3 linked regions of the Dyadobacter pollutisoli genome follow. The protein of the gene in region 1 binds, or shares a complex with, the protein of each later gene. Links are inferred from orthologs where the notes say so. Each region holds a gene or a part of one and is shown in the gene's direction. Other genes may lie near its edges.

Region 1 (10,513 bases):
CTGCGTATACCAGTCCAGCTATGCATGTCCTGTCCCACCGGCCGAGAACACGCTCACAGTACCCATCCAGGCCGGCGAGCTGACCGAATCTGCTGTGCATGAGTGAGATTTAACAAAATATTTATGTTAAACCTGAAACTTGTGGCTTGGAAATATCTAAATTTCCATTCAAATAAAACAACACGTCATGACAACGACTGAAATTGCAGAACGCCTGGTAGCCCTATGCCGCGAGAACCAATATGAGCAGGCGCAAAAGGAATTATATTCAGATGATGCCCTCAGCATCGAACCGGAAGGATCTCCCGGAGAAACCATTGTGCAGGGACTCGATAAGATTGTCCAGAAAGGAAATCACTTTCAGGACATGATTGAGCAGTTTCATGGCCAGGAGCTTTCCGACCCCGTTGTAGCGGGTAACTATTTCTCCATTAGCCTGACGATGGATATCACCTTCAAAGGAATGGGTAGAATTCCGATGGAAGAAATTGCATTGTATAAAGTCGCTGACGGGAAGATTGTTAGTGAGCAATTCTTCTATGAGGTAGCGCCTGCACAATAATTTATTCTGCAATCAAAGAGGGCAATAGCCGGGTCTTTTGACCTGGCTATTTTCTTTTGCAGCACATACATCTCAAACTTAAATCGTTAATTTTGCGGTAAAGGCGCTCTGTTTGGATACAGCACCCTTCAAATTTTATTTAAAGCATTCGCATGAAGATCTCTTATAAGTGGCTTAAGGAATTAATTGAAATCACAGAAACGCCGGAAGAAATCGGCAGGCTCTTAACAGCAACCGGACTTGAAGTAGAAAGCATTGAAGAGATCGAATCCATAAAAGGTGGTTTGCAGGGGGTGGTGATCGGCCAGGTGCTGACTTGTGAAAAACATCCCGAAGCCGACCGCTTAAGTCTAACCACCGTTGATGCAGGAGGTGAAAACCCACTTTCCATTGTCTGCGGGGCGCCTAATGTGGCAGCCGGCCAGAAGGTAATCGTGGCCACTGTGGGAGCGATGCTCCACCCTACCGGCAGTGATCAGCCATTGGTTTTGAAAAAGTCAAAAATAAGGGGCGCACTTTCCGAAGGAATGATCTGCGCGGAAGATGAACTGGGCTTGGGCAGCTCACACGACGGCATCCTGGTACTGGACACCACATTACCCAACGGAACACCTGCCAGCGAATATTTTGGAATTTCATCTGACTACTTGATTGAAATAGGGCTCACCCCCAACCGCGCCGACGCTGCTTCCCATTATGGTGTGGCGCGCGATCTGAAAGCGGTACTGGGCCGCCCGGTCACATTGCCTTCCGTTGAGGAGTTTGCTGTCGCTAGCCAACAGCTTCCGATCACGGTTGAAGTAAAAAATCAGGATGCATGCCCGCGCTATACCGGACTGACGATTTCAGGGATCAAAGTGGGAGAATCTCCCCAGTGGCTGAAAGATCGTCTGCAGACAATCGGTATCCGCGCCATTAACAACATTGTAGACATCACCAATTATGTATGTCACGAGCTGGGCCAGCCCATGCATGCGTTTGACGCTGAAAAAGTCATTGGCAACAAAGTGGTCGTTACCACGGTCGCTGACGGGACACCATTCATTACACTAGACGGGGTGGAGCGAAAAATCTCGGGCTCTGATCTGATGATCTGCAATGCAGGAAGCAATGGCGTTCCTGAGCCTATGTGTATTGCCGGCGTTTTTGGCGGGCTCACTTCGGGGGTTACTAGTGATACGACTTCGATATTTCTTGAATCCGCTTATTTTTCTCCGGCCTGGGTACGCAAGACTGCGCAGCGCTTCACATTGAAAACTGATTCGTCGTTCCGTTTTGAGCGCGGTACGGATCCCAATATGCCCCTTTTTGCATTGAAAAGAGCCGCATTACTGATTCAGGAAATCGCGGGAGGAACTGTTTCTTCTGAAATCACCGACATTTATCCGCAGCCGGTAGAGGACTTCCGGGTTGCGATGAGCTACAAGCATATTAACCGGCTGATTGGAAAAACGCTGGATAAAACACTGATCAAAAGCATTCTGGAAAGCCTGGACATTCAGGTTGCTGACGAAAACGAATCCTCGTTTACGGCCATCGTAGCTCCTTACCGCGTCGATGTGCAGAGAGAGGCTGATGTCATTGAGGAAATCCTGCGCATTTACGGATTTGGTCAGGTAGAGCTTTCAGAAACGCTCAGCTCGGATTTTCTTTCTGATTTCCCGGTCAATGATCCGGAAAAATTAAAACTGCGCGTGGCCGAATTGCTGGTAGCAAATGGTTTCAATGAAATGATCAACAATTCATTGACCAAACCCGAATATCAGGTCTTGATGAGCGAAAGTCTGGCTGGCAATCCTGTCAAAATCCTCAATTACCTCAGCGAAGATCTGTCTGTGATGCGCCAGACGCTGCTTTTCTCGGGGCTTGAAGTGATTGCCTACAACAGCAACCGCCGCCAGAAGGACCTGAAAGTTTTTGAATTTGGCAATACCTACCACCAGATCAACGAAAAATATGTCGAAAAGGAAAGGTTGGCTGTTTTCGTAACCGGTAACATTGCGCAGGAAAGCTGGTTTGAAAAATCCCGCGAAACGGTATTCCATGACCTGGCTGCCTTTGTCAATAAGGTCTTAACCGCAGTCAAAATCAGGGAAGTTGAAAAACAACAGGCTGATCCTGCTATTTTCAAACAAGGGCTTACTTTGTTATCTAACCGCAAACCGGTGGTTTCATTTGGTTTGCTCAATGCTGCATTATCTAAAAAACTCGACGTGAAAGCGCCCGTTTATTTTGCCGACTTTGATTGGGAGTACATGCTTCGCCAGTACAATGCGGCCGTTGAATACAAAGAGGTTTCCAAATTCCCCGAAGTGCGTCGTGACCTGTCGGTGGTAGTCAACAAGAAGGTCACTTTTGAAGAGCTTCGCCAGATTGCTTACAAAACAGAGCGGCAACTGCTGCGTTCGGTCAATGTGTTTGACGTGTATGAAGGTGCTAACCTGGAAGGTAAAAAGTCCTATTCGATCAGCTTCATTTTGCAGGATGACCAGCAGACATTGACCGACAAAGTGATCGACAAATCCATGCAGCGGCTGATGGCGGCTTATGAGCGGGAGTTTGAGGCACTCATCAGGAAATGATTAGATTTTGAATTTTTGCTTGGATGGATATTTTTAAGGTTAGCAAATGGAAAGGAGCATTGAACGTATCATTGAACACAAGTTATCCGACCTTGAAAAAAAGCTCGAGATACTGATCAATACAAAAGAGAAACTAACCTGGTCAATATCAGAGCTCCAACGTGAAAATGCGGAGCTCCGGGTGTCCAATATCCAACTCAAGGAAGAAGCGAAAGAAATAAAGAAAAAATACACTACTTTGGAAAAAGACTTTAATAAGTCTAAAAGTTTCGCTAAAATTGTCACTAGTAAACTGACACCAACGAGCGGAATCGCCGAACTGAAAGACTCAGTTGAAAGATATATACAAGAGATCGATAAGTGCATTGAATTGCTTGAAGATACCTTATGAAAAAAAATAGCATACCCACTCCGGACGTTTCTGTCTTTATAAAACTGCTGGACAGAGGTTTCAAACTGAGTGTTCCGGCAGATCAGGAGAAATTCTACAGGGACGGGTATGAGGTGTTCATGCAACGCGTGCAGCAGCATAAATTAAAAGGAAAAGTATACGGTGACATCGAAGCAATTGCACTGACCTCCATCGAATGCCTGGTAGCATTGCAGAGGAATCAGCAGCAAATGGACAATCTGGTGATGGCTTTTAAAGGCAGAGTGGAAAAGCTGGACGAAACAATTACCAGCGCTCTGGAGAGCTAAGCGATTTACACCCCTAACCTTTGATTTATACTGAAATCTTCTAAATAACTTTCAATTCTTCATTTTCGGCATTTTAACGCGGGGTAGTCGGTCAAACCAACTATATATAACCATCATTGAAATGTCAAATTATTTAGTTTTCATCGTCGTCCTGTCCGATATCATCGCCGTTGGGGTGGGTATTTTTGCAGGCAAATACATTTTTCAGAGGTCATTCGACCTAAAGGAAAAGGAAGCCCAGGAACGTGCCGCTGAAATTCTCCGAAATGCCGAAAGTGCCGCTGAAAACATCAAAAAGGACCGTATACTAGAAGCGAAAGAAAAATATCTCCGTCTTAAATCTGAATTTGAAGAGGATGCCAATAAAAAACGTGTCATTCTTCAGACCAATGAACAAAAGCTTAAACAACGCGAGCAGAGCCTGAATCAAACCATCGAGCAAAATAAGCGTCGTGAAAATGAGCTTGAAACGCTAAAAAATAACCTGAACCAACAGGTAGAGCTGGCTACCAAACGCCGCGAAGAAGCTGAAAAGTCATTGCAGCAGCAGGTTACCCAGCTCGAAAAAATTGCCAATCTTACCGCAGACCAGGCGCGCGAGCAGCTCGTAGACGCGCTGAAAGCCGAGGCAGATACCAGGGCAGGATCCTATGTAAAGAGCGCCATGGAAGAAGCCCGTCTTACTGCTACCAAAGAAGCCAAAAAGATCGTTATCGAGACTATCCAGCGTACTGCCGCAGAACACGCCATTGAAAACTGCGTATCGGTATTCAACATTGAAAACGACGACATCAAAGGTAAAATCATTGGTCGGGAAGGACGCAATATTCGCGCATTGGAAGCTGCTACTGGTGTTGAGATCATTGTCGATGATACCCCCGAAGCGATCGTAATATCTGGTTTTGATCCTGTTCGCAGGGAGATCGCCAGACTTTCGCTGCACCGCCTGGTGCAGGACGGAAGGATCCACCCGGCAAGAATTGAAGAAGTGGTAGCCAAAACCCGCAAGAACATTGATGATGAAATCGTCGAAATCGGCGAAAGGACTGTCATTGATATGGGCATTCACGGATTACACCCTGAGCTTGTTAAAATGATCGGCCGCATGCGTTTCCGTTCATCATACGGGCAGAACCTGCTGCAACACTCACGCGAGGTCGCCAAGCTTTGCGCCACGATGGCATCCGAGCTTGGACTGAACACCAAACTGGCCAAAAGAGCCGGGCTGCTGCACGATATTGGTAAGGTTTGGCCGGAAGAATCCGATTTGCCACACGCTATCCTGGGTATGGAGCTTGCCAAGAAATACAAGGAAAATCCGGAAGTATGCAATGCCATCGGTGCTCACCATGACGAGATCGAAATGACCAGCATTCTTTCGCCTATCATCCAGGTTTGTGATGCGATTTCGGGCTCACGTCCGGGCGCGCGCCGTGAGATGATGGAATCCTATATTCAGCGTTTGCGTGATCTTGAAAACATGGCACTCTCCTTTGACGGCGTTGAAAAATGCTATGCAATTCAGGCAGGCCGTGAGCTTCGGGTGATTATCGACGCTGACAATGTTTCAGACGAAAAAGCAGGAATGCTCTCCTTTGATATTTCGCAGAAGATTGAAAAAGAAATGCAATATCCCGGACAAATTAAAATTACAGTGATCCGTGAAATGCGCTCAGTGGCGTATGCGCGTTAACCTAGCTACAAATACATGACTTACTCACAGCTTAGCAGTTCACAACGATTGGGTATCCATACGCTCGGTGAACTGAAAAAAGCAGGTTATCAGCCACGTTCCATTAAACAGGAGTTAAGAGATAATCTGATTACCAAAATCAGGAATAAAGAAAATATTTTTCCAGGAATATGGGGTTACGAGGAAACGGTCATACCCGATGTTGAGCGGGCGATCCTTTCGATGCACAACATCAATTTTCTGGGACTACGCGGTCAGGCCAAAACACGCATTGCGCGGATGATGGTAAGCCTGCTGGACGAGTACATTCCCTACATCAAGAATTCGGAGCTGCACGATGATCCCTTGCAGCCATTATCCCGGTTTGCCAAAGACCAGGTAGCTGACCATGGCGAGCAGACTGAAATCGAATGGCTGCACCGCGACGAGCGTTACACCGAGAAGCTGGCGACGCCCGACGTTTCCGTAGCAGATTTGATCGGGGATGTAGACCCGATTAAAGCCGCGACATTGAAATTGCCTTATTCGGATGAGCGTGTGATCCATTTCGGGCTCATACCCCGTTCTCACCGTGGTATTTTCGTCATCAATGAGCTGCCCGATTTGCAGGCACGTATCCAGGTGGCGCTGTTCAATATCTTACAGGAAGGCGATATACAGATCCGTGGTTTCAAGCTGCGCTTGCCGCTGGACATCCAGTTTGTATTTACGGCCAATCCGGAGGATTATACCAATCGCGGCAGCATTGTGACGCCTTTGAAGGACCGTATCGAAAGCCAGATTGTTACCCACTATCCCAAGACCATTGAAACGGGCAAGAAAATTACCGAGCAGGAAGCAGTCGTTAAAGCCGAACAAAAGGAAATTGTATCGGTCTTTGAGCTAGCCAAAACACTCATCGAGCAGATTGCTTTTGAGGCCCGGGAGAGTGAATATGTAGACAGTAAAAGCGGTGTTTCGGCCCGTTTGACTATTTCTGCCTATGAGTCCCTTTTAAGTACTGCCGAACGACGCGCGCTCATCAATGCAGAAACGACTACCCACGTGCGCATTTCCGATCTTTATGGCGTAGTTTCGGCGATCTGCGGAAAAGTGGAGCTGGTCTATGAAGGGGAAGTCGAGGGACCGGTAATCGTGGCTCAAAACCTGATAGGAAAAGCGATACGTACCCAATTCCTGAGCTTTTTCCCGGATCCTGAAAAAAGCAAAAAAAGCAAGATCAATCCCTATGCCAAAGTAATCGAATGGTTTGGCGCTGGCAATGAAATGGAAATGCCAGCTGATATGACAGACCGCGAATACATCGCGCGGCTGAAAACCATTGATGGCCTGGATGATTTTGTAGATATGCTCAGCGCCTATTCCAGCACAGAGGAGAAGCTTTTCATGATGGAATTCGCATTGCACGGCATGGCCGAGTTTTCATTGATTGGAAAACAATCCCTGGATCAGGGGATGAAATTTCAGGACCTTGTCAGCAGTATGTTCTCCGGGCCGGGAGAGGACGATTATGATTTCGACGAGGACGACGATGACCGGAAGCCTTTCTAAAATAATATACCCATAAAAAATGCCCTGTTTTCAGCAGGGCATTTTCATTATACATCAATACGAGCTCCAATTATAACGGAGCGCCTTCGTCGACCACATTCGGCTCGCTGGTATCAATCAATGAATCAGGATCATTGTTGACTTTGCCACGAACTTTGGCTTCCAGCTCTTCCATCAACTCAGGATTATCTTTAAGCAAGGCTTTAACCGCATCACGGCCTTGACCCAAACGGTTGCCATCATAGCTAAACCAGGAACCGGCTTTTTTAATGATTTCCAGCTCAACACCCAGGTCGATGATCTCTCCCACTTTGGAAATTCCCTCGCCGTACATGATATCAAATTCAACTACTTTGAAAGGTGGCGCTACTTTGTTTTTCACCACTTTCACGCGCGTGCGGTTACCCAGGATCTGATCGGCGCTTTCCTTGATCTGCCCCACACGGCGAATATCCAGACGAACAGATGCGTAATATTTAAGGGCGTTACCGCCGGTAGTCGTTTCAGGGTTACCGAACATCACACCGATCTTCTCACGAAGCTGGTTGATGAAGATACAGCAGCATCCTGTTTTGTTGATCACACCGGTAAGCTTACGGAGTGCTTGTGACATCAAACGCGCCTGCAGACCCATTTTGCTATCACCCATTTCGCCTTCGAGCTCAGCACGGGGAACCAATGCTGCCACGGAGTCAATCACGATAATGTCCACCGCACCGCTGCTGATCAGGTGTTCGGCAATTTCAAGTGCCTGCTCACCGCTATCGGGTTGTGAAATCAGAAGGTTACTGGTATCAATACCCAGTTTCTCCGCATAGGAGCGGTCGAATGCATGCTCTGCATCGATGAATGCAGCCAGGCCACCCTTTTTCTGGGCTTCGGCAATGCAATGCATGGATAATGTAGTTTTACCGGAAGATTCCGGTCCGTAAATTTCGACAACCCGGCCGCGTGGCACGCCGCCTACGCCCAATGCGAGGTCAAGTCCCAGTGAGCCTGTTGAAATGACGGGAATATCTAAAACCTTGCTGTCGCTCAGACGCATTACTGTGCCTTTTCCGTAAGCTTTGTCAAGCTTTTCCAGCGTGGTCTGTAACGCTTTCAGTTTGTTGTCTTTATCAGTGGTTGGTTGTGCCATAAAAAAGGTGACAAAAATTTAGTTTGTACATAAAAAAGCGGTTTTTGCGTCACAAAAACCGCTCGATGACTGGTCTTTTCTGAGCTGTAAAAATATCGAATTTTGCTCAAAAATACAACCTGTTTTTCTCAATAAAATGTAATTCCTGATAAGAAAAAACCGCTAATACCCTGTCATTATTTCGAAGGTTTACATAAATAATTACCGACCGAAAGACGCTAATTATCAAGCGGAATTTACGCTGGTTGGCCAGTGAGTAAATACGGGTCTTTTTATATAATTTTGTCCCGGAAATGATTGTTATACAATCTGATCCGGATTCGTTTTCTTAATTGAGGTATTTCAGTGCTAAAAAAAATATTGCTTGCCCTTTTGGCCATTCTCGTTTTGCTTGGAATCTATTACAGGGACTTGCTCAGCTACGCCTGGATGCAGGCATCAGGCCAGATTGGAATATTAATGGATGTCCAGGATGTGCAGGATGTGTTGGAAGACCCTACCTTCCCTGATTCGCTCAAAGCACAGATCAGGCTAATCCAGGAGATCAAAAAATTCGGGGTGGATTCACTGGGGCTGGAACCTTCTAAAAACTACACCACATTTTACAACCAGCACGGCAAACCGCTGATCTGGCTCATCACCGCGTCGGACCGCTACAAGATCAATGCTTACAAATGGCATTTCCCGATCGTGGGCAGCTTCCCTTACAAAGGTTTTTTTGACTCTACCCGAGCCGTCTTGGAAGAAAAAGCCATGATCAGCAAGGGCTTTGATACAGACATTGGCGAAGTCTCTGCCTGGTCTACACTGGGCTACCTGAAAGACCCGATCCTGTCGAGTATGCTCAAAAGGAAAGTCGGCAGTCTGGCCAACCTGATCCTGCATGAACTGACGCATGGTACGCTTTTTGTGAAAAGTAACCTGGAACTCAACGAAAACCTGGCCAGTTTTGTCGGTGATCAGGGCGCCATCCGTTTTTTGAAGTATAAGTATGGTCTTCACTCACCTGAATTGCGTACATACGAATATTCAAAGAAATTCAATGACGCTTATTCAGGGCATATGCTTAGGGGTATAGGCCGGCTCGACAGTCTTTACAGGACATTCGGCGCGGATCTTTCGCCTGACGCCAGAAAAGACGCATTGAAAAACAGGCTGATCATGCATATACTTAGCGACGCAGATACACTTCTGGCCGGCAATTCAGCGTTAACAAACAAAAATCGCCGGGCGGCGATCCGCGGGCATGACGGTAAGCTGCCCAACAATGCATACTTTATCAGCTATCAGACCTATAAGTCAAAGCAAAATACATTTCGGGAGGAATTTGAGAATAAATTTCAAGGGAATTTTAAGGACTATTTAGCCTATTTAAAACAGCAATACCCCTCTCTTTAATCACACGAGCATGAAGATATCGTACACATTATTAGCCATTTGTGCATTATTAATATTTTCTTTCAGACAATACGAAGAAAAAACGGAACAGAACAGGGTCATTCCGAATAAAAGTTTCTGCACCGGCGAGCGGGTCGAGTACAGGGTGCATTATGGCTTTATCAATGCAGCCGAGGCTAAGGTAGAGGTGGGCAAAAATGTCTCCATGATCAACAACAGGCCCTGTTTTCGGGTCAATGTTACGGGTCGCACCGTCGGCGCATTCGATCTGATCTCCCGGGTGCGTGACACCTGGCGTTCTTACATTGACACCACCGCTATACTGCCACATATGTTTGAGCGGCAGATTCAGGAAAATAAATACCGGAAAGAGGAAAAGGTATTCTTCAATCACAACAAAGATCAGGCGGTTTCCAGCATCAAGGATGAAACCAAGACTTTTAATGTGCCCAACAATATTCATGACATCATCAGTGGCTACTTTTTTCTACGCACCATCAATTTTGAAAAGGTGACAGAGGGCGAAATTATAGAGGTACCCACGTTTTTCGACGGTGAAGTCTACAAGCTGCGGGTGAGATATGTCGGTAAAGACGTAATCAAAACCAAATTTGGAAGGACCAAAGTACTCAGACTGAATCCATTGATCCCGGATAACAAATTCTTCAAGGACGAGGGTGCGATGCGGCTCTGGGTTTCGGACGATTCCAATAAAATACCGCTCAAAGCAGAGGTGGACCTCAGAATCGGCTCCCTTGAAATGGACCTTAAATCCTACAAAGGCCTGCGCAAAGATTTAACCTGGTTTTGAAAATACCGGACCCTCCAATTTTGTATTTGCCTGAATGGAAACCACAATTGATTTTTACTGATTTTAAAGTATGGAATGC
Region 2 (10,342 bases), 4.6 Mb from region 1 along the record:
CCCGACTTACCAGCCGCGATATAGAATTGAAAAATGGTAAAAAACGTCGCGAATGCGAACAGGACGATAACGAATACAGGTATATTTTGCATGACTTTAAATGTTTAACGAACCATGCAAAGGTCTGATCCTCAACACAAAGTATCACTTACCATTTGGCAAGAAATCATTTTTTAGAAAATTCTTTTCTGATCCTGCTGAGAGAGGTATCCGTCACGCCGAGGTAGGAAGCAATGTATTTGAGCGGGGCGTTTTGAAATATTTCAGGACTTGATTTGAGCAATGCTTCGTAACGTTGCTCGGCCGTTTTGTTGATCATCGAAAGCGTGCGGTTTTTGAATGCGACAAACCCTTTGACCAACACCGCCCTGCCAAACTCCCGGAATTCCGGAATGGTATGGAAGAGTTCATTCAATTCACTATAAGTCAACACCCAGCCTGTTGATTCAGTGAGCGCTTCAATGTTTTCCTGCGATGGAATTCGTTGAAAAAATGATCCTACTTCGAAGACTGGTGTGTTTTGAGAAAAAAAATTGAGCGTGATTTCATTCCCGTCAATATCAAGCAGATAGGAACGTAGAAACCCTTTTTCAAGAAAGAAATACTGATCGTTCACTGCGCCTTCTTTCAGGAAGACTTCTCCTTTACTTAATGTTCTTGAACTAAACTTCGAAGCAATGGTACGCGCTATCTCTTCATCAATACTGATGGTTTGAAGAATGTAATGGACCAATAAATCAGGATTACCCGACATTTCCCAAAGCGATATCAATATGTGCCAAGTGGTGCTTTACATGCCAAACCGAGATCGCCAAAGCTTGTTTCTGGGTAAACCATATCTTCCTGACGGCATGGTAATAACTGACATTCAATTGCTCCTCGGTAAGATTTGCCGCAAAGAATGCGTAGCGATGATGGACACCTTCCAGCATCATTAATGAATCTGCAACGGGCGCATTCAGAGAATCGATGGTTCCTGCCCAGGCATTCATATCAACGAGAGTAGGCTCTTTATAATCAGGCTCGGTCACCGCTTTTTTGATCCGCAGGTAATGCAAAAACTGCAAATCGGCGACGTGATGGATAAGCTGGCGGATATTCCAGCTTCCTTCACGATAAGTTTTTGCCAGATCTTCGTCCGAAAGGTTTTCAACTCGGGCTTTGTACTCTGCCGGTATGGTCGCTATTACATGGATCAGGTCGTCTATTTCCTCTTTCGCGTAATCTTCCTGTAAAGTAAACAGCCCGATCGGGTACTTGGGATTAATCATGGCTTATGCTTTTTTCGTTTTTTTGATCTCCGCAAAAACTGCCCCGGCAATAAGCAGCACGAGCAATAATGAACTTACCAGATCAACTTTACTTCCGGCAGTGACCGATACCGGTTCAAAACGGAACTTGATCGTATGCTTGCCAGCAGGAACACGCAATGCACGCAATATGTAGTCTGCACGCAGCATATCCACAGGCTTGTCGTCGATCGTCACTTTCCATTCATCGCGGACATTGTAGTAGATTTCAGAGAAAATAGCCAATCCTTCTGAACTGGAATTGCTTTCATAAATCACCTCATTAGGCTTGTAGCTGATCAGACTAATTTTGGCAGTAGAGTCGGGCTGGATTTTCAGACCATTCAATTTATCCGCAAATTTTTGATCCAAAACCGCTTCTTCACGTGGTTTGAGCGAATCCAGAGCGGTCATTTCAGCATCCGCATTCGGTACAATTTTGAAACTATTCACAAACCACGCATGGCCATACGCCTCCGGATTGGGTTGAGCTACCTTGTTCCCCTGCTGATCTGGCACCAGGATATACTTGGTGTTCAACATATTGATAATCCTGGTATTGGGCTTCTGAGTGGCGATCTGGCGTTCAAACAACTCCTGATAGCGACGCAGTTTCGCACCATGGTAGCCGCCCAGTGATTTATGAAAATACGAAGCATCCGCACTGTTGAATGGCCCCTGGCGCGAGCTCAGGTCATATACCCGGTAGTCGGGATCGGTATCGCGTAATATCTGCTCATCGGCAGGGGAAGGCGTAGTTACACCCTGCGCAGCGTAGTTACTTAGAAAATCTTCATTATTCAGGTACCTTTTGTCCACTCCAAAAAGGTCAAAAATGATCAGTATCAGCATTACACCGTAAAAAAGAACGGGTTTGATTTTATCTTTCATCGTAAACCAAACCACTCCGGCGGCAAGCAGCAGGAAGATCAAGCTTCTGATCGCATCACTTTTCATAAGACCTGCGCGATCCTGGATAACAGAATTCATGATCTGCTGTCCAAATGCCTTATCCTGCGCCATCTGTGTAAACTGGTCGAGGTGCTGCGCGTCATTAGCCGACTGAAAGCTGAAAAAGATGCCCGGCATCAGCGCCAGAATGAGTGTTACGCCACCGGTAATGCCCAATGTGATGAGGAATGATTTCTGAAATTCCTTCGATTCAACTTTCCTTTCAACAATAGCAACCAGCCCAAGTACCGCGACCAAAACCATGAGCAACTGGGCCAGAGAGATCACCATCGTCATCGCCCTGAACTTGTTGAACATTGGAAAATAGTCAAAAAACAGGAAGTTAACACCAGCGAAGGTCTTACCCAACGCCCAGACAATGTACAGGAGAATCACGCCGCCAGCCCAATATTTGATTGGATTTTTGACAATAAAAAGGCCGAGAATAAACAGAAAGAAGACAATGATACCGACATAGTTCGGTCCGCCCATGATAGGCTGATCTCCCCAGTAAAGTGGCATCTGTTGAATGACATTTTGCGCCGTAGCAGCGTCCACGCCACGTCCGGTCAATGTTTTATAGGTTTCGGAACTGGTGGAAAGCGGCCCGTATGAGGTACCTCCGTAGGCATTGGGGATTACGAGGGTTAGCAGCTCACCCAATCTGTAGCTGTACGTAAAGGCATATTCCTTACCCAATCCGTCAGCTTTCGCTGCGCCCGGAGCATTGTCCAGCGCAGTGAGTTCTGACTTTCCGCGGATCGTTTCTTTCGTATAATCATAAGCATTCCAAAGCCGGGTAGTATGCGTTCCAACGGCGACAACGCCTGCGAAACCAAGTCCTGCCAACACCAGCATAAGATCCTTTGCTCTTCCTTTATTAATATAAGAAACGCTCTCAATGATCACCAATATGACAATCCCGATCCCTAGATAATAGGTGATTTGAACGTGGTTGGCGTATAGCTCCAATGATAGGAACAAGCCAGTCAATGCGGCCCCGGCAAGCCAGTTCTTCCTGAATGCAAGGATCACACCCGCCAAAACGCCCGGCGCGTACATGATCGCGATCACCTGCGAAACGTGCCCTGCTTCCAGATTAATGACATTAAACGCCGAAAAAGCGAATGCAACAGCACCTATCGCCGCGAGCCAGCCACTTGCGCCCAGTATGAGGAAAAGAATGTAGGCACTCACCATCCCGATCAGGAAGTAGTTGGCCGGAGCTGGTAAAATCTTATTGATACCCTGCCCCAGTTTGGTGGAAACACTGGTGGGATAGTCCGCCGCTACCAGGTATGCCGGCATTCCTGCAAACATTCCATTGGTCCACGCCGACCATTCTCCTGTTTGTTTTTGATAATCCAACACTTCCCGGGCAGCGCCTTTGGCGTATATATCATCCTGTGCGATAAGCTTTTTTCCTTGTAAAACGGGCGAGACGTATGCGACTGACAGAATCATAAAACCAATTACAGCTACCAGATGCGGCCAGATTCGTTGCCAGGAGAACAGATTTTTCATTTTAATAATATTGGGCTTTGGGTTTGTTTTATACCGTGAAGACAAGATCGATGCAAATCACCGCAAATATGACTTTTCAAACAGTAAAAGTTTCGGCGAATGCGTGTTAATGAATATTAAATTTTTATTAACCGGCGCAAATATATAAGTATTGATATATGTTTGAGATGTAAAAATCGAATCTTCTTCGTGCATTTTTTTAATAGAATTCAGAATTAGGTCATATATTTTAAGAAAATACCCGATAAATTTGCGGAAATTGTGCCTTTAAGGTTTATTGGAACTGTACAGAGATAGAATAGAAGTAACCCGAAATTAAATGAAAAGAATTGGAGTATTTACCTCAGGAGGAGATGCCCCTGGTATGAACGCCTGCATCAGGGCGGTAGTCCGTGGAGCTGTCTACCATGGTATTGAAGTATTTGGTATTAGAAGAGGATATAGCGGAATGATTGCCGGAGATGTCTACAAGATGGAGTCTCATTCGGTAAGCAATATAGTTCAAAGAGGAGGAACCATCCTCAAATCGGCACGGAGCAAGGAGTTCATGACTCCTGAAGGAAGAAAGAAGGCATATGACAATCTGGTTAACCTGGGTATCGAAGGGCTGGTAGCTATCGGTGGTAATGGTACTTTTACCGGAGCCATGATTTTTGGTAATGAGTACGGCATACCCACTGTGGGCGCACCAGGAACCATTGACAACGACTTGTACGGAACAGATTACACCATTGGTTTCGACACCGCTGTAAATACTGCGCTCGATGCGATCGACCGTATCCGCGACACCGCCAGCTCACACGACAGGATCTTCTTCATTGAAGTAATGGGCCGTGACTCAGGTTATATCGCAGTACAATCGGGTATAGCAGGTGGTGCTGAGCTCGTGATGGTACCGGAAGTTCTGACGCCGATCTCAGAAGTAGTTGAAACATTGAAACAAGGGTGGAGCCGTTCGAAATCGTCATCCATTATCATTGTGGCTGAAGGAGACGAAGAAGGTAGCGCGCAAGAGGTAGCCGAAAAAATCAAGGTGCAGGTTCACGAAGACGCGGATATCCGTGTGACTACGCTTGGACACACCCAACGCGGGGGTCCACCGTCCGCATATGACCGCATTCTTGCAAGCCGCCTGGGACTGGGCGCGCTGGAAGGATTAATCGGCGGACAGAAGAATGTAATGGCGGGGATTATCAACAATGATCTTGTTTACACGCCTTTCGAAGATACGATCCGTCTTCCGAAGCCAATCAACGAAGATTTGCTTAGAATGGTGAAAATCCTCAGCGTATAACCCTCGTACGGTTAGCAGTAACCGACAGTTTTATACACAATATAACCAATCCATTCGTGCCATAGTACGCTGAAATACGCAATGGCATCCGAATCGGGTATAACGGCATCTCTGAAACTCATGCTGTTATACCCCCCATAAAAGTCGGCCGGGAAAATAGTAGTTTGGATACCCGCTTTTTCAAAACACCCGGCTGACCGGCGCATATGGAATGCGGAGGTAATCAGTATATATTTCCCCGATGGAAATTTTTGTTTTAATATCCTCGCCGAGAAAACTGCGTTTTCCCGCGTATTTCTCGCTTTTTCTTCAAAAATAATGTCCTTGGCCGGAACGCCCCAGCTTACGAGTAATTCAGCTGCACGTCGTGTTTCGCCCTTTTTCATTGCGATAAGCTGGTCCGCACTCGTACCTGTGATCAATATTTTTTTGATCTTCCCGGCTTTGTATAAAAGGAAGGTTTGCAATACTCTGTCACCATTTCCGCCTAAGGAAGGATGATCCTCGTTGGGTTGCTGGGAACTGATCAGTCCGCCGGAAAGCAAAATCCCTACATCGTGCTGCTCCTTGATATCGCGAATGTTGACAGGTTTCGGCTCCCATTGGTTAAAAGCAAGCATTGTCAGATACAAATTGGAAAACAAGAGTAGTAATATCAGTGAGGCAACCACTAGCCTTTTCCTCGCTTTATTGCTCCTTACCAATGCGCCAAATAGCAAAAGCATCAGGATAATGCTCGTTGGCATGGCCAGAAAGTCTATGGCTTTGGATAGAAAATAAAACATTTGAATAAGAAGCTGGGTGTTATGATCGTTTTGGAGTTAATTTTGTTACTCCTGAAAACTTTGAAATAATCAAATAAACTGTTCATAAACAAACGGCCATTACCCTGATGAAAGATTATACCCGCACATTGTTTTTCGCATTTCTGCTCACCATTGCACTTTATACCACAGGATCCGCCCAGGGTTACCGCATTGAAGCGACCATCAAGGGCCTGAGGGACTCATCGTTGATCATCGGGCATTATAACCGCAGCCATAATCAGTTTGTCCCAAAAGATACTGCGAAGGCCGACGCCAATGGAAAAATGGTGTTTGAAGGCAAAACAGCACTTCCCGGCGGGCTATATGTGATTCTTTTTCCGGGTAACAACCGGTGGGTAGAGCTGGTCTATTCAGGAAAGGAGACGAATTTCTCGATTGAAACAGACACGGCTGACGTGATCGGTCAAATGAAGGTGACGGGATCGAAAGAGAATCAGATTTTTTATACTTATCAAAAGGAACTGAAATCGGGTTCTATGCAGATAGAGCAATTGAACAAGGTCAAAAGCCCCGAATCTCAAAGCAAAATAAGAGCGATACAGGACAGTTTTGCTGCGTATCGTGCAAAAACGTTGGCTGATAATGCGCAGAGTTTCACCGTTCAGCTACTGAAAATGTCGACGGAACCGGAAATTCCAGCGGCACCTAAACTCGCCAACGGAAAGGCGGACTCCACCTGGATTTTCAATTATTACAAATCACATTACTGGGATACCTTCGATTTTGCAGACAGCAGAATCCTCAATACACCGTTTCTTGAACCAAAATTGGAGCGTTACTTCAAAAATCTGGTCGTGCAAGTACCCGATTCGGTAATCAAAGATGCCGATATGATCGTCAAAAAGGCATCGGCTAATAAAGATGTGAAGGCAATGGTGGTTTTCTATATTACCAATCAGTACGAAAACCCAAAAACGGTTGGTACTGAGGCCGTGTGGGTGCATATGGCCAATAAATATTACTTGTCTGGCGAAATGGGCACTTCCGAAGATGTCAAAAAACGCATTGCCGAGAAGGTCAATACATTAAAGGATTTGCTGGTCAACAAGACATTTCCGGCATTGACGCTCACCGACCCAGCCGGTAAAAAAGTGAGTGTACAGACTGTTCAAGCCAATTACACCATTCTTTTCTTCTATGCACCTACCTGCGGGCATTGCAAAGAAGCATCTCCGACATTGAAAGCATTCTACGAAAAGAACAAGGCGAATGGTATCAAGGTGATGGCGATTTCGACCGAGCACAACGTAGAAGACTGGAAGTCATTTATCACGACATACCATTTCGAAGACATTATCAATGGCTTCGATTCCTTGAACCAGATTGATTTTAACAAGAAATTCGACGTAGTTACTACGCCTACCGTTTATATTTTGGATAAAAACAAAAAGATCATTGCCCGCAAAATGCCTGTGGAGCAGCTGGAAGACTTTTTGAACTACTACCAGAATAAAATGGCCAGAAAGCTTTAATTACAAAAATGCTACGCAAATCGGCAGCTTTACTGAAATACTTTCATGCTTGAAAGTAAACTTGCCGGTGGCTGGATCGACATCGTAAACCACCAGATTGTCAGCAGTTTGATTGGCTACGATCATGAATTTTCCGCTCGGGTCGATATTAAAATCCCTTGGCGTGGAAATGGATTTTGTCTGTTGATCCACCATTTCAAGTTCCCCGTTTGCATTAATCTTGAATGCACTAATGGAGTTATGGCCCCGGTTGGAAACGTAAACAAACTTTCCATTTGGGTGCAAGTGAATGGCCGCACTGGTATTTGTCGGTCCCGAGTAATCTGCCGGGATCGTAGGGTAAGTTTTAATAGCAGTAATGACCCCGTTTTTGTCAATGGAGCACGAAGTAAGCGTTGCTTCCAGTTCATTGAGCAGAAATAGTGACTTGCCCGATGGATGAATGATGAGGTGGCGTGGACCTGCGCCTGGTTTGCCTGAGAAAAATGGCTGCGCAGGATTGGGTTTTAATGCCCCGCTTTTGCTGTCTGACACGTAATTCATAATCTTGTCGCTTCCCAGATCCGTCACAAACACATATTTGCCGTCGGGGCTTGCGGTAGCAAAATGCGCGTGCGCTTTTTCCTGACGCTTCGCATTAGGCCCTGTTCCTGCATATTGTTCCGTGTAAGTTGCCGGAGTGACTTTTCCGTCAGGCTGCACATGATACATCGAAAAGCTGCCTCCGCCATAGTTCGCAACATAGGCTGTTTTTCCGGAAGGATGAACCGAAACGTGACATGGCCCGGCACCGACCGAAGACTCGCTGTTCAGGTAAGTCAGTTTTTTGTCGGCACCAATTGCGAATGAGACGATTTTATCTCCACCGACTGCATATAAATTCTTTTTATTGGGAGAAATCGCCACGTAACCCGGCCCGACGCAATTATTGAAAGTATCTAATAAGGTAACCTGGCCGGTTGAAAGATTGAGCTCACACAATGAAACGGATGAATTAGCGCCCTTATCCTGCGTTCCGATATAAAAGGAAATGGTTTTATCCTGAAACGAAAAGGACATCAAACCGGCCAGCAAAAGGATTACAGGAACAATCAGCTTTTTCATATTTTCCATTTTAAATGAGATACCAATGTCTTGTAAAGCCGTACGCAATCGTTTTTTAATGTTATTTTGAAGAATATAAACTGACCTTTAACCAAATAGCATCACATATGGATACCATCAGCTGGCAGGATTTCGAAAAAGTCAATTTGGTTGCGGGCACAATCATTCAGGTCGACGATTTCCCCAAAGCCCGAAAACCCGCATTCAAGCTCCGCATAGATCTCGGCCCGGAAATAGGTATCAAAGCCAGTTCAGCACAAATCACGACGCGGTACACAAAAGAGCAGTTGCTGGGAAAACAGGTACTCTGTGTCACCAACTTCCCTCCCAAACAAATCGCAGATTTCAAATCCGAAGTACTCACGACCGGGTTCATACTACCAGATGGAGAGGTAATTCTGGCTAGTCCGGATTTTGAGGTGCCGAATGGAACGAAGTTGGCGTAGGGTCAAATTACTGCACTCTCACCCGAAATCACTCCCAAACTCAGGGTAAATATCTTGATTATAGTCTATTGGAATAGGTATCCATCACTTTTCAGACAAACCATATTTCGTGACCAGATCATTATTCAGACCCTTATTCTTTCTGTTGTTTCTTGCGACAGCTCCGGCCTTTGCTATTGAGACGCAGATTGAAAAAGAAGTAACGCAAACACTTAAAAAACATATTCTTGCGGAAGCAAGCTGGGCGTTGAAGCAGGCCCCGGTCACCGTGACGGCTAGTACTTGCCCGAGAAGTGCTGGGACAAAGCATGATTTTTACTCGGAAGGAGACTACTGGTGGCCCGACTCGCTACATCCCAACGGACCTTACATTCAGCGCGACGGAATGACCAATCCTGAAAATTTTGTTGCGCACCGCCTGGCCATGATTCGGTTCAGCAAAATTGTGGGCGCATTGGCTTCTGCCTACAAGCTTACTCATGATAAAAAATACATTAAACATGCATTCCAGCACATTAACGCCTGGTTTGTTGATCCCGAAACCCGTATGAACCCTTCCCTGCTATACGCCCAGGCCATTAAAGGAAGAGCGACAGGGCGTGGCATTGGTGTCATTGATACGATCCATCTCATGGAGGTAGCTCAGGGAATAAAGGTGATGGAAAAGGATAATGCTGTGGACAAAAGCATGCTGGCGAATGTCAAACAGTGGTTTGAAGAGTATATCAGCTGGCTCACAACCCATCAGTACGGAAAAGAGGAAATGGAAGCCAAAAACAACCATGGCACCTGCTGGGCCATGCAGGTCGCATCTTTTGCATCTCTAACCGGCAACCAGACTATGCTCGATTTTTGCCGGAACCGTTACAAAACCATTTTTTTACCCAATCAAATGGGTACTGATGGAAGCTTTCCTCTGGAATTAAGACGGACCAAACCTTACGGTTACTCGTTGTTCAACCTGGATGCGATGGTTATGCTTTGCCAGATTTTATCTGACGGCGATAATGATCTCTGGAACTATCAGACTACGGATGGGAAGGGAATTAAAAAGGCAATTGAATATCTGTATCCTTTTGTTGAAGATAAAACCAAATGGCCGCTGAAACCTGACGTCATGTACTGGGACAATTGGCCGATCGCGCATCCATTCCTGGTTTTTGGAGCAAATACATTTAAAAATTCTGCTTGGTTAATAACCTGGAAGCGTCTTGACCATAACCCCAAAGTGGAGGAAGTAATCAGGAATTTGCCAATAAGGAACCCCATTATCTGGTTTTTAGACGCGTATTTTAAGAATTGATAACCGCAATACAAAAACTCTGCAAATCATTTCTGTAATTCTGTAACATTCCCGGGTGCTGCCATGCCGATATTTGTAGCACGTTAAATAACCAAATTATCGGGCTTTTGTCCGGAATTTCAAAACCATGGA
Region 3 (10,530 bases), 1.7 Mb from region 1 along the record:
GCATGTACGCATTGATCGAGCGGAACGAGCACCTGATACCTGAGGAAATGATCCCGATGGTACGGTCGATGGTCAGGCAGGACTGGCTCACGACTTACGCGACAATGGAGGGTATCGACATTACTTTTCAGCGGCTGTCCCGGCGTGCACCGTTTTTGGAACCTATCCGCAATGCAGTCAATGATTTGCGGGAAAATGAGGCGTTTTATTACGAGAAGTTTTTGCTTTTTTTTCCCGATCTCCAAAAGAACGCCGATCAGTTTATTCAAGAAAATGCGGCCTAAAATCGGTTAGAACTGGTAAATTTGAAACTGCATTAACCTCAAATTCTCCCGGCGCGCCGGAACTTTACAATGGCCCAGACACCGGACATCATTCTCAAAGAAATAAAAAGCAAAAAATACAAACCGCTTTATTTTCTGCACGGAGACGAACCTTACTACATTGATTCCATCGCTGAGGAGCTGGAAAAACGTGTGGTTTCGGAGGCAGAGAAGGGATTTAACCAGTTTGTGTTATATGGAAAAGACACGGACGTAGCAGGTGTGCTTAGCTACGCACGGCGGTTTCCATTTATGGCCGAACGGCAGCTGATTCTTGTAAAAGACGCCAACAAGCTGGGCGGTATTGAGCAAAAAGAACAGCAGGCGAGGCTGGAAGAGTATGCGTTGCATCCATTGAACAGTACCGTGCTGGTATTTTGTTTTCATGCCAATGCGGACGAGAGAAAGACGTTTATCAAGGCATTTAATACCAATGGCGTGGTCGTGCAGTCCAAGAAGATGTACGATAATAAATTACCCGACTGGGTTTCGTCATTTTGCCAGCAGGAAGGCGTGAAGGTAAGCCCGAAAGCGGTTCAAATGCTGGTAGACAATATCGGTAACGATCTGAAACGGCTTTCCAACGAGATCAGGAAGATCATGGTGAACCTTCGGGTAGATGAGGGGATCGACGCGGCGGCGATCGAGAAATTTGTGGGTATCAGCAAGGAGTATAATGTATTTGAATTTCAAAAGGCGCTGATGATCCGGGACGTGATGAAAGCAAACCAGATCGCGACGTACTTTTCAGCCAATTCAAAAGACAATCCATTGGCGCCGATCCTGATCATTCTGTTCGGGTTTTTCTCCAAATTATTGCTCACGCATGCCAGCAGGGACAAGACCGAAAAGGGTTTGTCGGCCGAGCTGGGTGTAAATCCTTATTTTGTAAAAGACTATTTACTGGCTGCGCGAAACTATCCGCTAGGTAAGGTCGTCAATATCATTCATTACCTGCGCGAATGCGACGGACGGATGAAGGGGCTGGATGGTGTCTCTACTTCGGAAGGGGAATTACTCAAAGAACTTGTTTTTAAAATCATTCACTAACCTCAATGCAGCAAGAATCAGGTTTTGGAGGGGTGGGATCACTGGTAATTTTGATGCATGAACACTGATCAACAGATCTTAGTACCGATACCGGCGCTTTTCAGCTTTCAGGAATGTCTATGGTTCCTAAACCGAAATTACGATGACTGCTTGCACGTCATCAGCGATAATACCATTTATAAAGCACTTGAAATCGACGGAGAAATAGTCCTGACGAGCATTCGGGAAAGTGGCCCATTTCTTGAAATAGCGGTTTTGAAGGGCAATGTATCGCCAGCAAGTAAGAACTACTTGGTTGCATATGTGACCGAATGGTTTGATATGCAGAGAAGTATTCAGCCATTTTATGATCTGCTGGCCCTGGATGGGCGACTGGCGTACATGGTCCATGATTTTAAAGGTCTGCGATTGATTGGTATTGATAACTTGTTTGAAGCAATTTGCTGGTGCATTATCGGGCAGCAGATCAACTTGTCATTTGCCTATAAGGTGAAACGCAGGCTGGTGGAGCGGTTTGGCGGTAAAATTGAACACGACGGGCAACATTACTTTGTCTTCCCGACGGCCGAAGTACTCGCGCAGGCCACAATGGATGAGCTTAAAGCCATGCAGTTTTCGGAGAAAAAGGCGGAGTACATCATTGGTATTGCCAAAGCATTTGCAAGTGGGGCGCTGAGCAAGTCAGCCATCGAAGCATTGCCAGATTTTACATCAAGAAAAAGGGCTTTGACGGACCACAAAGGAATCGGTGCCTGGACGGCCAATTACGCGCTGATGAAGTCGTTGAAGGAGCCGGAAGGCATTCCGCACGGCGACATTGGCTTGCTGAATGCGCTTTCCCATCATAATATTATTCAGGACAGAAGCGAAACGCTTAAAATAGAGGCACTTTTCAATGCATTCAAAGGCTGGGAGAGCTACCTCGTGTTTTATCTCTGGCGCAGTCTGGCGGTTAAGGACCTTTCGTGAGTTTTTTCCAATCCTGATATTCCTTTTTCATGCAATGTCCGCACGGTCGATAATCATTCGCTACGGCTTCTTGACCGGAAGAAAAGAAAACCCGGTTCTCCCGCTTCATTCGCTTGCCTGACCTGCATGCCAATGTACCGTATATTTTCAGGTTTTTATTTCCTCCAAATTTAATCAAACCATTGTCAATAAGCTGTTTGAGCTTACGGCTTGTTGCAAATGAAGGCTTGCCTAATTCCAAATGTTTGATCATGATCAACTCAATGCATCGTGAAAAATAATACCGAGGGTATATCTGTTCCCCTCGTGAACTTCACTCACCCCATGCTTCATATTAACCCGGTAGTAGCCTTTGGAGCCTTTTACCGGCCTGAAATTGGTAGTAAAAAGGAGGATATCGCCCTGTTGGGGTTTCAGTACAATGGCTTTGGACTGTGCACGGGGTGTTTGTTGTGTCATTACAAATTCTCCGCCGGTATAGTCACGGTCGGGTTGGTTCAAAAACAATACCATTTGGATCGGGAAAAACGCTTCGCCGTAAAGGTCCTGGTGCAAAGTATTGTGTCCGCCAGCGCCGTATTTGAGAATCAGTATGGTCGGTTTGGTTTGTCCCAGTTTATGACATTGGTCACGAAACTCATTGAACTCTGCCGGATACACTTTGGGAATGTTCAGTACCTGCATCCATTTGTTGGCCACAGGTGCCAGTTTAGGATAAAAGGTCTCTCTCAAATGCTGAATAATGCCGGGCAATGGATAGCTCAGGTATTTGTATTCACCCAGGCCGAAGCGGTAGCGCTCCATGACGATCGTTTTGCGGTAGAGCGGTTTGTTGTCATACTGGCTGATTAGCTCATTGCATTCATCGGGATCCAGTACATTGCTAATGAGCGCATAACCGGTACTATGCATGCTGTCGTGAATGAGCGGCCAGTTCAATTCCTGGGTGTCTTTCATAAAAATCGGGATAATCCTGTGCAAAAACCTTTTATTGTTTCTGACAAAATTATCCCGGGTAGTATGCCTACGAAACCTGAATCTTGCTAACCTTTAAATGCGCGATCAGGCAGACAGGATCTGCTCGCTTTTACGCTCACCGATTTGCTGCCGCCACATAGCGTAGTACAAGCCTTTTTCGTCCAAAAGGGCCGCGTGGCTGCCGGTTTCAACAATCTTACCTTTTTCCAGAACATAAATCCTGTCCGCATGCATGATCGTGGATAACCTGTGCGCGATCATGACCGTAATGTGCTGACGTTGATCAGTAATGTTGCGGATCGTATTGGAGATCTCTTCTTCGGTCAATGAGTCCAATGCGGACGTGGCTTCATCGAAAATGATCAGGTTTGGATTTCTTAGCAGTGCACGTGCAATGGACAGCCGCTGGCGTTCACCGCCAGACAGTTTCAAGCCGCCTTCGCCGATCACAGTATCAATGCCATTTTCGGCCCGCGAAAGCAGGTTGTAGCAAGCCGCTTTCATGAGCACATCATTGATCATTTCGTCGGTTGCAGTGGGGTTCACAAACAGCAGGTTTTCTTTGATAGTACCGGAGAAAAGCTGCGTATCCTGTGTTACAAAGCCTATTTTGTTCCTTATTTCGTCAAAATCAATGTTGTTGCCATTAAAATTATTGTAAAATACAGTCCCGGCGTTAGGGTGATATAGTCCTACGAGCAATTTCACCAATGTGGTCTTGCCTGATCCGGAAGGACCAACGAATGCAATGGTTTCTCCCCGCTGTACGTCGAACGAAATATCTTCCAGAGCAGGACGTGTGGCAGTTTGGTGCTGGAACTTCACATTATCGAACTGTAAAGCCTCGATTTCGCTGATGCTGTCAGGATTCGATGGTTTGTGCTCGACAGGTCTTGCCAGCAAGGTTTGCAGGTTGTTGAGCGAAGCTTCCGCTTCACGGTAGGAAAGGATTACATTACCCAATTCCTGTAATGGTCCAAAAATGAAGAATGAATAGAACTGCATCATCATCATCTGGCCAACTGTGATTTTGTCTCTAAACACAAAAAACAGCAGCGCGAACATGATGCATTGCTGTAAAAAGTTAACAAAAGTACCCTGAATGAAACTGATCGAGCGAATGCTTTTCACCTTGCGGAGTTCCAGTTTGAGGATTTTGAATGTGGTTGTGTTAAGCCTGGTGATTTCCTGCTGGGTAAGACCGAGACTTTTGACGAGCTCAATGTTCCTTAGAGATTCAGTTGTAGAACCTGCGAGCGCAGTGGTTTCTTTAACGATATTCTTCTGAATGGCTTTGATCTTGCGGCTGAGTATGCTGGTCAGGAATGCCAGTACTACCGATCCGACGAGGTAAATGAGCGGCAGCATAGGGCTTAACTTGTACGCCACGATTACAACGAACACGATGCCGACCAATGTTGCAAAAAGCACATTAACGAAGCTGGTAATGAATTTTTCGCAGTCGGCCCTTACTTTTTGCAGTACCGATAATGTTTCTCCACTGCGCTGGTCCTCGAAATCCTGGAAGGGGAGACGCAGTGCGTGCCGCAGCCCGTCGGTGTACAGGCTGGCACCAAATTTTTGAATTACGACGTTAACTACATAGTCCTGAAATGCTTTGGCGATGCGGGAGATCATGGCGGTGCCGATGATCATGAGCAAACCGAGGAGGATACCTTTGAAAAATTCATTTTCCATGCCGTTGGTCCTGAATTGCTCAGCCTTGTTGGCATATGGATCGATGAGGTAATTTCCGAGAATGTAGGGGTTTAGAAGTGAAAAGATCTGGTTGATAGCGGCCATGGCGAGGGCCAGCAAAATAAGCCCTTTATACCGGCTAAGATACTGGAGTAATAATTTCATACAGTTCTGAGGTGAATACGGTGGTGTAACCTAAAATGGTAAACCGAAAGTTTGGAAATTTAATTCTGCAAGCAGGCAAAAAGCAGGGACAATAAAAAAGACATCCGGTGGGGATGTCTGAATTGCAATGTAGCGGGGAGCAGGATCGAACTGCCGACCTTAGGGTTATGAATCCTACGCTCTAACCATCTGAGCTACCCCGCCGTCGTAATTGTGGTGCAAAAGTATGTTAAATAAAGTTATCACGCAATCAGTTTCTCGAATTTAATGTCAAATTTATGATTTATTAAAAAAAGCAAAATTAACTTTACAGGCATTTATTGTCGAATTATGCTATATTACAATTTTTAAATCAGGATGTAAGACAGGAACTGATAAGGTCACCCTTTTTAATTTTAGTACCTATGGAAAAATATAAGTTTATTACTGAATTCGAATTGCGTTCCTCTCCCAAAGTACTATTTCCATATATCTCTACACCCTCGGGTCTGGAACAATGGTTTGCCGAAAAAGTAACCGTATTGCCTGACCACCGTTTCGATTTTCAATGGGATGGCGACAGTCACATTGCCAAGCAAACCGGACTAAGAATTAACAAAGCAGTAAGATTTGACTTTGAAAATACGAGCGATGATAACCTCGATAACAACCATGTGGAACTAAAACTGGAAGTTAGCGAGTTAACCCAGACAACCTTTTTACGGGTGATCGACTACTCGGCCAATCGTGACCAGGATGAACTGAATTCGTTGTGGGATGGATTTATTGATAATTTAAGAGAAATAGTAGGTAGTTGATGAAAAAGCTGGATAAGCTTATTTTGATGTCCTTCTGGGGCCCGTTTATTATTACAATGTCGGTCGTGGTTTTCGTTTTTTTAATGAGGATCATGATCTTTTACATAGATGACTTCGTTTCGAAGGATCTGGGGATTATAGACTATGCCCAGCTTTTCTTCTTCTTTAGTCTGATTACCGTTCCTACTGCGCTTCCTCTTGCCATGTTGCTGTCCTCGCTGATGGCCTTCGGTAACCTCGGGGAATTTTTTGAACTCACAGCTATTAAGAGTGCAGGAATATCGGTCGTGAGAGCCATGGCGCCGCTTTTCATCGTTGCGGTAGGTATCAGCGTATTTTCATTTTTTTTCAATGACCGGGTTTCTCCGTGGGCTAACCTCAAAGGATACAGTCTGCTATATGATATCAAAACCACAAAAGCTACTTTGAAAATCAAGGAAGGGATCTTTTATAACGATTTACCCGGATATAGCATTAAGGTTGATAAGAAGCAGGAAAACGGCAAGTTGATCGGCATGGTGATCTACAAGCATAACAACCGTTCGTACGAACTGGGCAATACTGAAATTATCCTGGCAGACTCCGGTAGAATGTACTCTATTAATGAGAACCGTTATTTGGTCATCGAGCTTTACAATGGAACCCGGTATACGGACGAAAACGGCTCATCGAGTTCGCGTCCGGTGTACATTACGACGCCGGGAGGAGGCGCTTCACGATTTTCTAATTTCAGCCGGAATTCGTTCAGGCATTACCGGCTGACGGAAAGCCTTTCGTCTTTCGGAATGAAGCGTACTGACGAGGGGCAGTTCAAATACCATGAGTTTATGAAAAACATCACGGACCTGACCTCGACCGCTGATTCGCTTCGTAATTCGTACAATGAAACACAGAAGAACCTGGTAGCAGGTAGTCAGCAGTATTATTCCTACAACTACCGAGAGGGCACGGATAAGAACATTAAAAAAGGCAAGTGGATCGATTCTCTGCTGGCCAGGCCGGTTTCTGACAGTTTGAAGAAGGAAATCCTGCTGAATACTAAAAGTGCGTCAAACAGTATGCTCAGCTATACGAAATCGCAGACGGATTATTTGCAAACGAAGCTGAAAGATGCGACGAAGTATGAATTGGAAAAACACCATAAATATACCCAAGCATTGTCGTGCCTGATCATGTTCCTGATAGGTGCGCCATTGGGAGCGATTATTAAGAAAGGTGGCTTCGGGGTGCCGGTACTGGTCTCGATTTTGTTCTTTATCCTGCTGTATGTGTTAACCAATCAGGGCGACAAATGGGTGAAAGAAGGACTGCTTGCTGTGCCGGTAGGAGCCTGGATGGCCAATACCGTATTGTTTCTGGCGGGTGTGTATTTCATCGATCGGGCCAAAAGTGATTCAAGGCTTTTCGAGAAAGATGTATACCAAATGTGGATCAAAAGAATTAAAACAAGATGGGCAAGTAGATTTGGTAAAACCCAGCTTATGCAATCATAGTTAAATTATATTTTTATAATAGGGATAAAAATCTTAATTTTGCAACCTTATTTGCAGCAGGGTGCTGTAAAATACTTATAAATATTTAATCTGTTGTTACAATCATGTATTTAACCGCGGAAAAGAAGGCTGAAATCTTCGAATCGAAAGGGTTTAAGAAAGAAGGCGGAGACACTGGATCTGCTGAATCACAAATTGCTTTATTTACGTACCGTATCAACTATTTGAACGAGCACTTAAAAACGCACAAGAAAGACAATGACACAAGACTAGGCCTTCTTAAGATGGTAGGAAAGCGTAGAAGATTGTTGGATTATCTTTACAAAAAGGACATTAACCGCTACCGTGCGATTATTGCCGAATTGAACATACGTAAGTAATTTAAAATCAGGGAACTTCAATACTATGAAAGTTCCCTGATTTTTTGCGGAAATTAAAAATCAGAAATGTCAGGATGGCATTTCACAGCTACAAAAAATCAAACATTCTATGCTCTTTAATATAGTTACCAAGACTATAACCTTACCAGACGGAAGGGAAATCACCATTGAAACAGGAAAATTAGCAAAACAAGCCGATGGTTCGGTTGTGGTCAGAATGGGTAACACCATGTTGCTGGCTACGGTTGTCGCTAACAAGGATATTAAGGAAGGTCTTGATTTTTTACCGCTATCGGTTGACTATCAGGAAAAATTTGCATCTGCCGGCCGGATTCCGGGAAGCTTCCAACGTCGCGAAGGCCGACTGTCAGATCACGAAATATTGATCAGCCGTTTGGTGGACCGCGTTCTGCGCCCTTTGTTTCCGGACGATTACCACGCAGAAGTACAGGTAAACATTTTATTGATCTCTGCTGACGCGGATGCATTGCCTGACGCACTTGCAGCTTTGGCGGCATCAGCGGCACTTGCTGCGTCGGATATCCCTTTTGGAGGACCTGTATCAGAAGTGCGTATCGCGAAGATTGATGGCGCATATGTAGTAAATCCAAGTTCATCTGATCTGGAACGCGCTACACTTGAGCTAATGGTAGGAGCTACTTACAATGACATCGCGATGGTGGAAGGTGAGATGAGCGAGGTGTCGGAAGAAGAAGTGATCGAAGCACTGAAAATAGCTCACGCTGTTATTAAAGATCAATGTGTTGCTTTGAAAGAATTTGAAGCGGCTGTTGGTAAAACAGAGAAAAGGGAATATGATGGCGATCCTTCTGACGAAGAACTGGAAGCGCGCGTAAGATCGTTCGCCTACGATAAGATTTATAAGGTAACACAAGGAGGTTCTACCAACAAGCAGGTTAGAAAAGACGGTTTCAAAGCTGTTTGGGAAGAATTTACCGCAAGTATCAGTGAGGAAGAGGAAGTGAGCCTGGGATTGGCTAAGCGTTATTTCAATGATCTGGTTTGGGAAGCCTCACGACGTCTGGTTTTAGACGAACGGATTCGTCTTGACGGTCGCAAATTGGATGAAGTTCGTCCGATTGCTTCTGAAATTGACTTTTTGCCAAATGCACACGGTTCTGCTTTATTTACAAGAGGAGAAACCCAATCATTGACAACTGTAACCCTGGGTACCAAAAACGACGAGCAAATCGTGGATACACCGATGAAATATGGTTACAGCAAATTCATGCTGCATTACAATTTCCCCGGATTTTCGACAGGCGAAGTGAAGCCTAACCGCGGACCTGGCCGTCGTGAAGTAGGGCACGGTAACCTGGCATTGCGTGCTTTGAAAAAAGTATTGCCACAAGCGGAGGACAATCCATATACCATCCGTATTGTTTCCGACATTCTGGAATCGAACGGTTCTTCTTCTATGGCAACTGTTTGCGCAGGATCACTTGCATTGATGGATTCAGGATTAAAGATCAAAGCGCCGGTTTCGGGTATCGCTATGGGACTTATTTCTGACGAAGCAACAGGTAAATACGCAGTACTTTCTGACATTTTGGGAGACGAAGATCACCTGGGTGATATGGATTTCAAAGTGACAGGTACTGAAAACGGTATCACAGCTTGCCAAATGGATATGAAGGTAAATGGTCTTTCATTCGAAGTATTGACGGAAGCGTTAATGCAAGCGAAAGCAGGCCGTCTTCACATTTTGGGTGAGATGAACAAAACAATGACCGAAAGCCGTGCGGATCTGAAACCACATACGCCTCGTGCCGTTGTGATCAAGATCGATCGTGAGATGATCGGTGCAGTAATCGGGCCTGGTGGTAAAGTAGTTCAGGACATTCAAAAAGAATCAGGAGCGACTGTTTCTATCGAGGAAAAAGATGGTGCTGGTTTCGTAAGTATATTCTCGGCTGATAAGACTTCAATGGATAAAGCCGTAGCACGTATTAAAGGCATCATTCTGGTTCCTGAAATCGGCGAAATATATAGTGGTAAAGTAAAATCTATCATGCCTTTTGGAGCGTTCGTTGAATTCCTTCCAGGAAAAGACGGATTGCTGCACATCTCCGAAATCAAATGGGAACGTCTGGAGAAAATGGACGGTGTTCTTGAAGTTGGAGAAGAGGTTCAGGTTAAATTAGTAGAGATCGACAAGAAAACAGGTAAGTATCGCCTGTCCCGGAAGGTGTTGCTGCCAAAGCCAGAGAACAAAAATGATTAAAATAGTGTTTTTGATTTACAAGGACAGTATTTAACGTCGTTATATATACATATTAATATAAGATTTAGATGAGACAGCTAAAGATCAGTAAGCAAATTACCAACCGGGAAAGTCAGTCGTTAGATAAATATTTGCAGGAAATCGGTAAGGTGGATTTGCTAACGCCGGATGAGGAAGTGACGTTAGCTCAAAAAATCAGGGATGGTGATCAGCTTGCTTTAGAAAGGTTGACCAAAGCAAACCTCAGGTTTGTTGTCTCCGTTGCAAAACAATATCAAAACCAAGGCTTATCGCTGGGTGACTTAATCAACGAGGGAAACCTTGGTTTGATTAAGGCAGCACAGCGTTTCGATGAAACAAGAGGTTTTAAATTCATTTCCTACGCTGTTTGGTGGATACGCCAGTCTATTCTTCAGGCGCTTGCAGAACAGT

The links.
Region 2: rny (region 1) and pfkA share a complex: the UniProt entries of both Bacillus subtilis proteins name them as parts of the possible RNA degradosome complex. The link is inferred for Dyadobacter pollutisoli from one-to-one orthologs.
Region 3: rny (region 1) and ON006_RS09875 share a complex: the UniProt entries of both Bacillus subtilis proteins name them as parts of the possible RNA degradosome complex. The link is inferred for Dyadobacter pollutisoli from one-to-one orthologs.

What each region holds. Positions count from the first base shown.
Region 1 is NZ_CP112998.1:653,448-663,960, reverse strand. Bases 3,296-6,250 are described here. They hold rny (ribonuclease Y), read left to right. Parts: upstream 3,296-3,964; coding sequence 3,965-5,536; downstream 5,537-6,250. Other genes in these bases: ON006_RS02900 (P-loop NTPase family protein), read left to right, coding at 5,552-6,250; zapA (cell division protein ZapA), read left to right, coding at 3,532-3,843; ON006_RS02915 (hypothetical protein), read left to right, coding at 3,296-3,535. Also shown: ON006_RS02930 (DUF1684 domain-containing protein), read left to right, coding at 1-106; ON006_RS02925 (nuclear transport factor 2 family protein), read left to right, coding at 188-562; pheT (phenylalanine--tRNA ligase subunit beta), read left to right, coding at 715-3,144; more of ON006_RS02915, read left to right, coding at 3,191-3,295; more of ON006_RS02900, read left to right, coding at 6,251-7,087; recombinase RecA, read right to left, coding at 7,158-8,225; ON006_RS02890 (aminopeptidase), read left to right, coding at 8,571-9,623; ON006_RS02885 (DUF3108 domain-containing protein), read left to right, coding at 9,634-10,434; ON006_RS02880 (GNAT family N-acetyltransferase), read right to left, coding at 10,398-10,513. UniProt on the Bacillus subtilis protein: Endoribonuclease that initiates mRNA decay. Initiates the decay of all SAM-dependent riboswitches, such as yitJ riboswitch. Involved in processing of the gapA operon mRNA, it cleaves between cggR and gapA.
Region 2 is NZ_CP112998.1:5,204,658-5,214,999, forward strand. Bases 3,287-6,070 are described here. They hold pfkA (6-phosphofructokinase), read left to right. Parts: upstream 3,287-4,083; coding sequence 4,084-5,058; downstream 5,059-6,070. Other genes in these bases: ON006_RS21180 (glycosyltransferase family protein), read right to left, coding at 3,287-3,764; ON006_RS21190 (YdcF family protein), read right to left, coding at 5,070-5,843; ON006_RS21195 (TlpA family protein disulfide reductase), read left to right, coding at 5,951-6,070. Outside these bases: ON006_RS21165 (DUF8737 domain-containing protein), read right to left, coding at 1-92; ON006_RS21170 (Crp/Fnr family transcriptional regulator), read right to left, coding at 167-754; ON006_RS21175 (YfiT family bacillithiol transferase), read right to left, coding at 744-1,271; more of ON006_RS21180, read right to left, coding at 1,275-3,286; more of ON006_RS21195, read left to right, coding at 6,071-7,357; ON006_RS21200 (lactonase family protein), read right to left, coding at 7,358-8,461; ON006_RS21205 (tRNA-binding protein), read left to right, coding at 8,569-8,907; ON006_RS21210 (alginate lyase family protein), read left to right, coding at 9,017-10,210; ON006_RS21215 (heavy-metal-associated domain-containing protein), read left to right, coding at 10,338-10,342. UniProt on the Bacillus subtilis protein: Catalyzes the phosphorylation of D-fructose 6-phosphate to fructose 1,6-bisphosphate by ATP, the first committing step of glycolysis.
Region 3 is NZ_CP112998.1:2,403,886-2,414,415, reverse strand. What follows is about bases 7,559-10,530. They hold ON006_RS09875 (polyribonucleotide nucleotidyltransferase), read left to right. Parts: upstream 7,559-7,962; coding sequence 7,963-10,098; downstream 10,099-10,530. Other genes in these bases: ON006_RS09870 (sigma-70 family RNA polymerase sigma factor), read left to right, coding at 10,167-10,530; rpsO (30S ribosomal protein S15), read left to right, coding at 7,578-7,853. Also shown: ON006_RS09925 (acyl carrier protein phosphodiesterase), read left to right, coding at 1-284; holA (DNA polymerase III subunit delta), read left to right, coding at 354-1,373; ON006_RS09915 (DNA-3-methyladenine glycosylase family protein), read left to right, coding at 1,431-2,342; ON006_RS09910 (Ada metal-binding domain-containing protein), read right to left, coding at 2,326-2,595; ON006_RS09905 (2OG-Fe(II) oxygenase), read right to left, coding at 2,598-3,299; ON006_RS09900 (ABC transporter ATP-binding protein), read right to left, coding at 3,405-5,183; ON006_RS09890 (START-like domain-containing protein), read left to right, coding at 5,588-5,980; ON006_RS09885 (LptF/LptG family permease), read left to right, coding at 5,980-7,473. UniProt on the Bacillus subtilis protein: Involved in mRNA degradation. Catalyzes the phosphorolysis of single-stranded polyribonucleotides processively in the 3'- to 5'-direction. Necessary for competence development in Bacillus subtilis.